Regions from separate parts of the Methylobacterium sp. CM6257 genome, predicted to be linked through region 1. Evidence: predicted binding sites of a transcription regulator. Region 1 holds the regulator's gene; each other region holds the start of a gene.
What was found. Region 1 encodes HrcA, which represses chaperone genes, less so after heat shock. Its sites were predicted from a motif close to GTTAGCACTCNCNNNNNGNGAGTGCTAAC; they were not measured.
Positions count from the first base shown of each region.

Region 2: a site for HrcA is predicted at 1,736-1,764, ahead of groES (co-chaperone GroES). Genes of this name have one in related genera too.
Region 3: a site for HrcA is predicted at 1,795-1,823, ahead of groES (co-chaperone GroES). Genes of this name have one in related genera too.

Region 1 covers NZ_CM137735.1:1,076,620-1,079,888, forward strand. The annotation lists gene ACYCO6_RS05200 (hypothetical protein) at 1-304, shown strand, start outside; gene ACYCO6_RS05205 (DUF1236 domain-containing protein) at 301-558, shown strand; gene hrcA (heat-inducible transcriptional repressor HrcA) at 617-1,672, opposite strand; gene rph (ribonuclease PH) at 1,840-2,553, shown strand; gene rdgB (RdgB/HAM1 family non-canonical purine NTP pyrophosphatase) at 2,565-3,179, shown strand; gene hemW (radical SAM family heme chaperone HemW) at 3,218-3,269, shown strand, end outside.
Region 2 covers NZ_CM137735.1:1,786,494-1,789,762, reverse strand. The annotation lists gene groL (chaperonin GroEL) at 1-1,269, opposite strand, end outside; gene groES (co-chaperone GroES) at 1,343-1,633, opposite strand; gene ACYCO6_RS08665 (response regulator) at 1,956-2,318, opposite strand; gene ACYCO6_RS08660 (DUF3606 domain-containing protein) at 2,375-2,563, opposite strand; gene ACYCO6_RS08655 (alpha/beta fold hydrolase) at 2,945-3,269, shown strand, end outside.
Region 3 covers NZ_CM137735.1:3,396,317-3,399,585, forward strand. The annotation lists gene atzF (allophanate hydrolase) at 1-186, shown strand, start outside; gene ACYCO6_RS16645 (GNAT family N-acetyltransferase) at 295-570, opposite strand; gene ACYCO6_RS16650 (hypothetical protein) at 1,068-1,337, shown strand; gene ACYCO6_RS16655 (usg protein) at 1,376-1,648, opposite strand; gene groES (co-chaperone GroES) at 1,939-2,253, shown strand; gene groL (chaperonin GroEL) at 2,304-3,269, shown strand, end outside.

The DNA.
Region 1 (3,269 bases):
GGAGCGCGCGGCGCAGAGCCCGGCGGAGCCCCGCAGCGCGGAGCCGAAGGCCCCGGCCGAGCCGGGGGTGCCAGCGGCGATCGCAACGGCGCCGGCGATCGGACGGGTGCAGGAGAGAAGACGGGTGCAGGAGAGAAAGAGAAACGGGGCGGAGCCGAAAAGGGCGGCCGCGACGCCGGTCCAGCCGGTGAACGCGGGAACCACGATGCAGCCGGTCCAGGCCGTGGCGGTGAAAAGGGGGCGGCAGGTGAACGGGGTGGGCGAGAAGGTGCCCACCACGGCGGCTCGGCACGCGGCGCGGTGAGCCGACTCGATACCCGGCAGCGCACCGAGTTCCGCAGCTCGATCACGCATCTGGGGGTCTCGCCGGTCCGCGATGTTTCCTTCGCTGTGACGGTGGGTACCGCGATCCCGCGCTCGGTCACCCTGCACCGGCTACCGCCGGCGATCATCACGCTCGTGCCGGCCTACGAGGGCTACGAGTTCATCCTGGTTCGCGACGATATCGTGATCGTCGATCCCGACACCTACGAAATCGTGGACGTGATCCCGGCCTGACCGGTCCGGCGGTTCGAGTCACGGGCACCGGGCGGGGTCTTTCCTGCCCGGCGCGGCCTCATCGTCCACCGTCGAGGAGCTTGGAGACGACGCGGGCCGTGTAGTCGACCATCGGCACGATGCGGGCGTAGTTCAGCCGGGTCGGGCCGATGACGCCGACGACGCCGACGATCTTCTGAGACCCATCCCGGAACGGCGCCGCGATCAGCGACGAGCCCGAGAGCGAGAACAGCTTGTTCTCCGAGCCGATGAAGATCCGCACGCCCTCGCCGCCCTCGGCACGAGCCAGCAGGTCGATCACGTCCTTTTGCGTCTCAAGGTCGTTGAACAGCAGGCGGATGCGTTCGAGATCCTCGGCGGCGCGCAGGTCGTCGAGCAGGTTGGCCTGCCCGCGCACGATCAGCTGACGCGCCTCCGTAGGACCGACCGAGGTGGCGAGCCCGGCATCCACCAGGCGCTCGGTCAGTGCATCGAGCTCGCGCTTCATCGCCTTGCGCCCGGCCTCGATCTCGGCGCGCAGCGATCCGAGGGTGCGGCCCTGGAGCCGGGCGTTGAGGAAGTTCGTGGCCTCCTGCAGCGCGCCCGCCGGCAGCCCCGGGGGCAGCTCTACGAGCCGGTTCTCCACGGAGCCGTCATCCGAGACCAGGATGACGAGGGCCCGAGCCGGGTCGAGGCGAACGAACTCAATGTGCTTGAGGTTCACATTGGCCTTGGTAGTCAGCACCACCCCGGCTCCGCGCGAGACGCCCGACAGCATGGTCGAGGCTTCGGCCAGCGCCGATTCGAACGTGTGACCCGAGGCCGCGGCCCGCATCTGCGCCTCGATCCGGTTCTGCTCGTCTTGGCTGACGTCGCCGAGTTCGAGCATCGCGTCGACGAAGAATCGTAGGCCGAGCTCCGTCGGCAGGCGGCCGGCCGAGGTATGGGGCGCGAAGATCAGGCCGGAATGCTCCAGGTCGGCCATCACGTTGCGGATCGACGCAGGCGACAGCGTCATCGGGAGGATCCGCGCCAGGTTGCGTGATCCGACCGGCTCGCCCGTCGTGAGATAGCTCTCGACGATCTGCCGGAAGATCTCGCGAGCACGCTCGTTGAGTGCGGCTAGAGCCTGCATCGGTGGGTCGTTCAGAAATCGGGGGTTCGGGTCTGTCACGCGATCATCCTGTCGTCCGATCATGTCCGCCCGCCCCGCCCGGATCAATCCGTACGGCGATGCTTGCCCGCGGTGGCGCGGCGGCCTAAGAGCCCGGCCCTCTGTTCTCTCACCAGAAGGGGCCCGCGATGCGGCCTTCCAAGCGTGCCGCCGACGAGTTGCGGCCCGTCAGCCTGGAGCGCGCGGTATCGCGCTACGCCGAAGGCTCATGCCTCGTCAGCTTCGGCAACACCCGCGTGCTCTGCACCGCCTCGCTGGAGGAGCGAGGTCCTCCGTGGCTACGCGGTTCGGGCAAGGGCTGGGTCACGGCCGAGTACGCCATGCTGCCGCGTGCGACGCACGAACGCACCCGGCGCGAGGTCGGTTCCGGCAAGCCGTCCGGGCGTACGCAGGAGATCCAGCGCCTGATTGGCCGGTCTCTCCGGGCCGTCACTAACCTGCCCGCCATGGGCGAGCGCCAGATCACGGTCGATTGTGACGTGATCCAGGCCGACGGTGGCACGCGGACCGCCGCGATCACCGGCGCCTGGGTGGCGCTGCACGATTGCTTCGCCTGGATGCGAGCGCGCTCGATCATCTCGGTCGACCCGCTGCGCGATCACGTCGCGGCGGTCTCCTGCGGCCTATACATGGGCAGCCCGGTGCTCGACCTCGACTACGCCGAGGATTCTGCGGCCGAAACCGACGCGAACTTCGTGCTCACCGGCCGGGGCGGAATCGTCGAGGTGCAGGGCACTGCCGAGATGGAGCCGTTCTCGGAGGCGCAGCTCCTCGAATTGCTGCAGCTCGCCCGCGCCGGAACGGACCGGCTGGTCGCCCTGCAGAAGGAGGCGATCGCGTGAGCCGCAGGCTGATGGGCAAGGTGGTGATCGCCACCCACAATTCCGGCAAGCTCGTGGAGATGCGCGAGCTGCTAGCACCCTTCGGCGTCGAGGCGGTTTCGGCCGGCGAACTCGGGCTGCCCGAGCCCGAGGAAACCGGAACCATGTTCGCTGAGAATGCCGCCCTCAAGGCGAAGGCCGCCGCCGGGGCTACCGGGCTTCCGGCCTTCGCCGACGATTCCGGCTTGTGCGTGGACGCGCTGGACGGCGCGCCGGGCATCTTCTCGGCCCGCTGGGCGGGACCCAACAAGGATTTCTCCGGCGCCATGGCGCGGATCTTCTCCGAGCTGAACCGGCGCGGCGCCGAGAGCCGCCGGGCGCATTTCGTCTCGGCGCTGGTGCTTGCCTGGCCGGACGGACACACGGAGCTGTTCGAGGGCCGGGTCTTCGGCGATCTCGTGGAGCCGCGCGGCTCGGCCGGCTTCGGCTACGACCCGATCTTCCGGCCAGACGGCCACGAGCGCACCTTCGGCGAGATGACCGCCGAGGAGAAGCACGGCGTCGACTGGCAGCGGGGGCAGGGATTGTCGCACCGCGCCCAGGCCTTCGTGGACCTCAGCCGCGCTTGCCTCGCGGCCCGTTCCTGATTGCCAAACCGGGCACCCGCGCTCACATCCCGGCCATCATGACCTCGAACGGCCCGGACCATCCGACCCGCGATGCGGGTTTCGGGATCT
Region 2 (3,269 bases), 710 kb from region 1:
CATGGCGCGCAGCAGCGCGGTGCCGCCGCCCGGGACGATGCCTTCCTCGACCGCCGCGCGGGTGGCATGCAGGGCATCCTCCACGCGGTCCTTCTTCTCCTTCACCTCGACCTCGGTCGAACCGCCGACGCGGATCACCGCGACGCCGCCCGCGAGCTTGGCCAGACGCTCCTGCAGCTTCTCCCGGTCGTAGTCCGAGGTGGTCTCCTCGATCTGCGCCTTGATCTGCGCGATGCGGCCCTCGATGTCGGACTTCTCGCCGGCGCCGTCGATGATCGTGGTGTTCTCCTTCTCGATGCGCACGCGCTTGGCGCGGCCGAGCATGGGGAGCGTCACGTTCTCGAGCTTGATGCCCAGATCCTCGGCGATCATCTGGCCCTTGGTCAGGATCGCGATGTCCTCGAGCATCGCCTTGCGGCGGTCACCGAAGCCCGGCGCCTTGACGGCCGCGACCTTCAGGCCGCCGCGCAGCTTGTTGACCACGAGCGTGGCCAGCGCCTCACCCTCGATGTCCTCGGCGATGATCAGCAGCGGCTTGCCGGTCTGGACCACGGCCTCGAGCACCGGCAGCATGGCCTGGAGCGAGGAGAGCTTCTTCTCGTGGATGAGGATGTAGGGGTCCTCGAGCTCGGCGACCATCTTCTCCGCATTCGTGATGAAGTACGGGGAGAGGTAGCCGCGGTCGAACTGCATGCCCTCGACGACGTCGAGCTCGGTCTCGGCGGTCTTCGCCTCCTCGACCGTGATCACGCCCTCGTTGCCCACCTTCTGCATGGCGTGGGCGATCATCTCGCCGATCTCCTTGTCGCCGTTGGCGGAGATCGTGCCGACCTGGGCGATTTCGTCGGACGAGGAGACCTTGCGGGAGCGCTCGCCGATATCTCTCACGACCGCAGCCACCGCCAGATCGATGCCGCGCTTGAGGTCCATCGGGTTCATCCCGGCGGCGACATACTTCACGCCCTCGCGCACGATGGAGGCGGCCAGCACGGTCGCGGTGGTGGTGCCGTCACCGGCGGTGTCGCTCGATTTCGAGGCCACCTCGCGCACCATCTGGGCGCCCATGTTCTCGAACTTGTCGGCGAGCTCGATCTCCTTGGCGACCGTCACACCATCCTTGGTGATGCGCGGGGCGCCGAAGCTCTTCTCGATCACGACGTTGCGGCCCTTCGGGCCGAGCGTCACCTTCACCGCGTTGGCGAGCAGCTCGACACCGCGCAGCATCTTATCGCGGGCGTCGGCGGAGAAACGAACGTCTTTCGCTGCCATGGTTTGCCTCTTGTCTGGTTGGGTTCTGCCCCAAGGCCTCAGGCGGCCTCAAAGGGCGGGACGGGTGATCCGATCAGGCGGCGACGACGCCCATGATGTCGGATTCCTTCATGATCAGGAGATCCTGACCGTCGATCTTGACCTCGGTGCCGGACCACTTGCCAAACAGCACGCGGTCGCCGGCCTTGACGTCGAGCGGGTTGACGCGGCCCTGCTCGTCGCGGGCGCCGGGACCGACGGCGACGACTTCGCCCTCCTGCGGCTTCTCCTTGGCGGTGTCCGGGATGATGATGCCGCCCTTGGTCTTCTCCTCGCTCTCGATGCGACGGAGCACCACGCGGTCGTGCAGCGGACGGAATTTCATCGTGAGATCCTGATCGCTCCCAAGCGAGATCCAACCGAGGTGGTTGGCGCGATCGCGGGAGAGTAGCGGCGCAGCAAAGCATCGCGGCCCGATCTGTCCGACCTTAGCACTCGCCACGCGAAAGTGCTAATCCTACGACAGCCAAGGTCACGCTTTCACTGGCCGGTATACCTCGGAGAGGCTGGCGCGTCAGTTCGGACCCGGCGGCTTCACACCGCCTGCTCGAGTCCGCTGATCCAGTCATGGTGCGGAACATTCCCACGCAGCTACACGGCCCGCCAGCCGCGTCGGGTTACGGGTTCAAGCCATCGCCATTGGCGGCCTAGAAGCTACCGCTCTGCTGCGCCACGAAGTCGAACACGTCGGCAGTGAGCATGCTGGGCGTGTACGGCTTGGCCATGAAGCGCGCGCCTTCCGGCAGGTCGCCAGCTTTGGGCCAGCTCTGGCCGGACACGATCAGCAACCCGATCTCAGGCCATCGTGCCGAGACCGCCTTCGCCAGCTGATAGCCGTTCAGGTCGCCGCGACACATATCGACGTCGGTGATCATCACGCGCACGTCGGTGCGAGTCCCGAGTACGCCAAGCGCCTCGCCAGCGCTGCATGCTTCGAACACGGCCATGCCGGCATCGGCCAGCGTCTGGGCCATGTCCATCAGCTGCACTGCATCGTCGTCGACGATCAAGACACCGAGCTGGTGCGAGGCCAACGTAGCCCGTTGGTTGAGTGTAGCGACGGCCGTCATGATCCGGACGGCCTGCGAAGGTGACTTGAGAGGGTGGTAATTCGGGAGCCGACCATCCTCACCGCCTTGCGCAGCTGCGCGTCTGTCACGCCGAAGCGCTCGGACCAGGCGGCCCGCACGACGTGATCATAGATGTCGATATGGGTGGCGGCGCGGATTTGAACGGCTGTCGAACCGAACGTCATATGCGAATGCTTCGCGACTTCTCACGAAGACCGCGCCTCAGGTAATCTGTTGAATGGATGAACACCAACGTGGTACAACGAGCAAGGTTGCATTGCTCCCGGGCCGGATATCGCCGCCCCTTTGCGGACTGTTGGCGGCCCTCAATCACGGCTTTAATACCGGTGAGTGGCCGTCGTACGTCTCTACAGATCGGGGCCAGCGTCCGCATTACGCGATGCAAGATACAATGTGACGGGAAGCCACTCGCCGAAGCGCAGATGATGCCTGTCCCACAAGCGGAACAGGTGCGGGCCTCACCCGTTCATTTCTGTTGCATCGCACCATGATTTGTGACGCTCCTTGCTCCCGGTCTGCGCTGCTCCTTTCCGGAGATCCCGATCATGGCAAAGCGCACAAGCCTGCCCGCGCGTCCCTACCTCGCCGCTTCCCTCATCGTCGGCGCTTCCGCGGCCACTGCCCTCACGGTTCGCGCCCGTGCCCGCGCCGCTGAGGTCGCTGCCCCGCCGATCGGCCGCTTCGTCGAGGTCGACGGTGTGCGACTCCACTATGTCGAGTGCGGCCGGGGCGAGCCGCTCGTGCTGCTGCACGGCAACGGCATGATGATCCAGGACTTCCTGTCGAGCGGCTTCCTCGCGCTCGCGGCAAAGCACTACCGGGTGATCATGTCTGACCGCCCGGGCTACGGCTACAGCTACCGGCCGCGCA
Region 3 (3,269 bases), 2.3 Mb from region 1:
CCGCCCGCCGCCTTCGGGACCTTCGTGGCCGGCATCCCGGCGCCGCTCGGCATCGGCACCCTGCGGCTCGCCGACGGGACCGCACCGAAGGGCTTTCTGGTCGAGGCGGCCGGCGTCGCGGGTGCGACGGACATCACGCGGTTCGGCGGCTGGCGCAGCTACATGGCCGGTCGTGCGGCGGCTTAGCGGGCTGCCGCCGCTGAGGGCCTCCTGGACCTGAAGGGCCGGCCGCCCGCGTCGCTCTGCCGATGATCCCGCTTCGGATCGACTCGAATGGCCGGTCCTGGCCGCTCCTCACGCGAGCAGATCATGATGCGCGCGGTGCCTGTGCAGCCAAGCCCTGGCGTAGCCGCACAGGGGCACAATCCGTTCGCCGCCTGCCCGGGCCCGCGCCGCCACCCCTTCCATGAGCCGGTCGGCCGCCCCGGTGCCGCGCAGGACGGGCGGCGCGTAGACGTAGCTGATGATCAGACGGCCCGCCTCCCGGCGATAGGTTGCGAATGCGACGTCGCCGCCGACCGCCAACTCGAAGCGGCCCTGGTCGACGTTGTCGCGCAGCGCATCCGTCATTCGCGTCTCCCTCTCTTCGGCCCCGATGATGACCCCGCCTGCATAACCCTTTCGGCCGCGCGTCGGACCGAGACCGTCGGATCGCGAACCAAGGTCCCGCCCCCGCGCCATCACCCCTGTCGACAAGCCCCGTTGCGCGCCCGGGATGGCGGGCTCTCCACTGCCTTTTCGGATCGATGAACAGCCCGATCGGAGCCGGGTCACGGCCGCCTCCTCTTATCATCCGATGGGGCACGCCCAGGCGAGGGGTTCTAGGAGGTACCTGGTTCCGGCCGGCGCGCCCCTCGGACGCGAAGAGGCAGCCCGTGGACCAACAAGCTGGCCCGGACGGCCCAGGAGCCGCCAAACCCTTTGTCGCCCGCAGTCCGGGGTACAGGGTGGGGTAGACAGCCGAATTCAAGCCCTCCCGCGGCCCGGCCGGTCTGCAGGGACTTGAAGCGTGACCGATGGGCTCCCCACCTCAGCACGCAATCAGTCGCGTCGATGGGTGCAGTGTGATGAGAGCGGAGTTCACCAGAACCTACATCGTCCTTCCGTTTGAGCGTGCCGGCACGGTGGTCGGCGCGCGGCAGGCGCTCGTGTTTGATGACCCCGGTGCGGCACGGTTCTACGCTGAGGCTCTCGGTCAGCGTACGACCGGCGTCGCGATCCTGGAGCGCACGATCGACGCCGAGACCGGCGAGGAGAACGATCGCCTCGTGGCCTCGGGCGGCGCTGTTCCTCCGTTCACGCCGGGCGCCATGCAGTGGACCATGCGCCTGCACTGAACGACACGCCCATCGCTGCCGCGGGCCTCCCGTCTGCGTCAGTGCAGGTTGAACTCGCTGCCGATGGCTCTCAGTTCTGCGGGCCTGATCAGGCGGCTGTGGGCCACCTTCACCGAGTGCAGCGGCCCATCGAGGGCTTCCTGCCAGAACGCCAGGAAGCGCCTCAGCTCGGGAAATTCCGGGAACAGATCGTGCTGTTGCCAGATGAAGGTCTGCAGCAGATGCGGATGGTCGGGCAGGTGGTACAGGATCTCGGCTGTCGTCAGGCTGTAGCCTTCCAGCTGACGACGGAAGGCTGTCGAAACGCTCATGGCGGCACCTCCTGCATTCATCCCGATAGTGACTCGCGACGAAGCAAGAAGGTTGCCGGCTCGGCTGTTAACAACAGGAAAATCGCGAACGGCTTCAGGCTTTTAGCACTCGCCGACAACGGCGGCTGCCAAACTCGCGCGCCGCCGCTGGCACTCTCGCCTGGCGAGTGCTAAGTTTTGGACGCGGATCCGGCGCGTGGCTCTGTGGTGGCGCGGCCTGACCGTGGCCAGGCCGCCCATCTGGGGTCTGGCGAACTTCTCGATCTGTAGCACTCAGACTGGAGGCAGCTATGAAGTTCCGTCCGCTGCACGACCGCGTGGTCGTCCGTCGCATCGAGAGCGAGGAGAAGACCAGGGGCGGCATCATCATCCCGGACACCGCCAAGGAGAAGCCGCAGGAGGGCGAGGTCGTCGCCGTCGGTCCCGGCGCCCGCGACGAGCAGGGCCGCGTCAACGCGCTCGACGTGAAGGCCGGCGACCGCGTGCTGTTCGGCAAGTGGTCCGGCACCGAGGTCAAGATCGACGGTCAGGATCTCCTGATCATGAAGGAATCCGACATCATGGGCGTCATCGACGCCTCCGAGGCGCTCAAGCAGGCCGCCTGAGATCAGGGGCCCATTCCCGCAGTCATGTCCAAGTTAAGGAGTGACACACAATGGCAGCGAAAGACGTACGTTTCTCGTCAGATGCCCGCGAGAAGATGCTGCACGGCGTCGAGCTTCTCGCCAACGCGGTGAAGGTGACGCTGGGCCCGAAGGGCCGCAACGTCGTGATCGAGAAGAGCTTCGGCGCCCCGCGCATCACCAAGGACGGTGTGACGGTCGCCAAGGAGATCGAGCTCGCCGACAAGTTCGAGAACATGGGCGCCCAGATGGTGCGCGAAGTGGCCTCGAAATCGAGCGATCTCGCGGGTGACGGCACCACCACCGCGACCGTGCTGGCCGCCGCCATCGTCCGCGAGGGCGCCAAGTACGTCGCCGCCGGCATCAACCCGATGGACCTGAAGCGCGGCATCGACCTCGCCACGCAGGCCGCCGTGAAGGACATCACCTCGCGCGCCAGGAAGGTCGTTTCGTCGGAGGAGATCGCCCAGGTCGGCACGATCTCCGCCAACGGCGACAAGGAGATCGGCGAGATGATCGCCCACGCCATGCAGAAGGTGGGCAACGAGGGCGTCATCACGGCTGAAGAAGCCAAAACAGCTTTGACCGAGCTCGACGTCGTCGAGGGCATGCAGTTCGACCGCGGCTACCTCTCCCCGTACTTCATCACGAACGCGGAGAAGATGGTCGCCGAGCTCGAGGATCCCTACATCCTCATCCACGAGAAGAAGCTCTCCTCGCTCCAGGCCATGCTGCCGGTGCTCGAGGCCGTTGTTCAGACCGGCAAGCCGCTGCTGATCATCGCCGAGGACATCGAGGGCGAGGCGCTCGCCACCCTGGTGGTCAACAAGCTGCGCGGCGGCCTGAAGGTCGCGGCCGTCAAGGCGCCGGGCTTCGGTGACCGCCGCAAGGCGATGCTCGAGGACATCGCGATCCTGACCAAGGGCCAGATGATCGCCGAGGATCTCGGCATCAAGCTCGAGAACGTGACGCTCCCCATGCTCGGTCGCGCCAAGCGC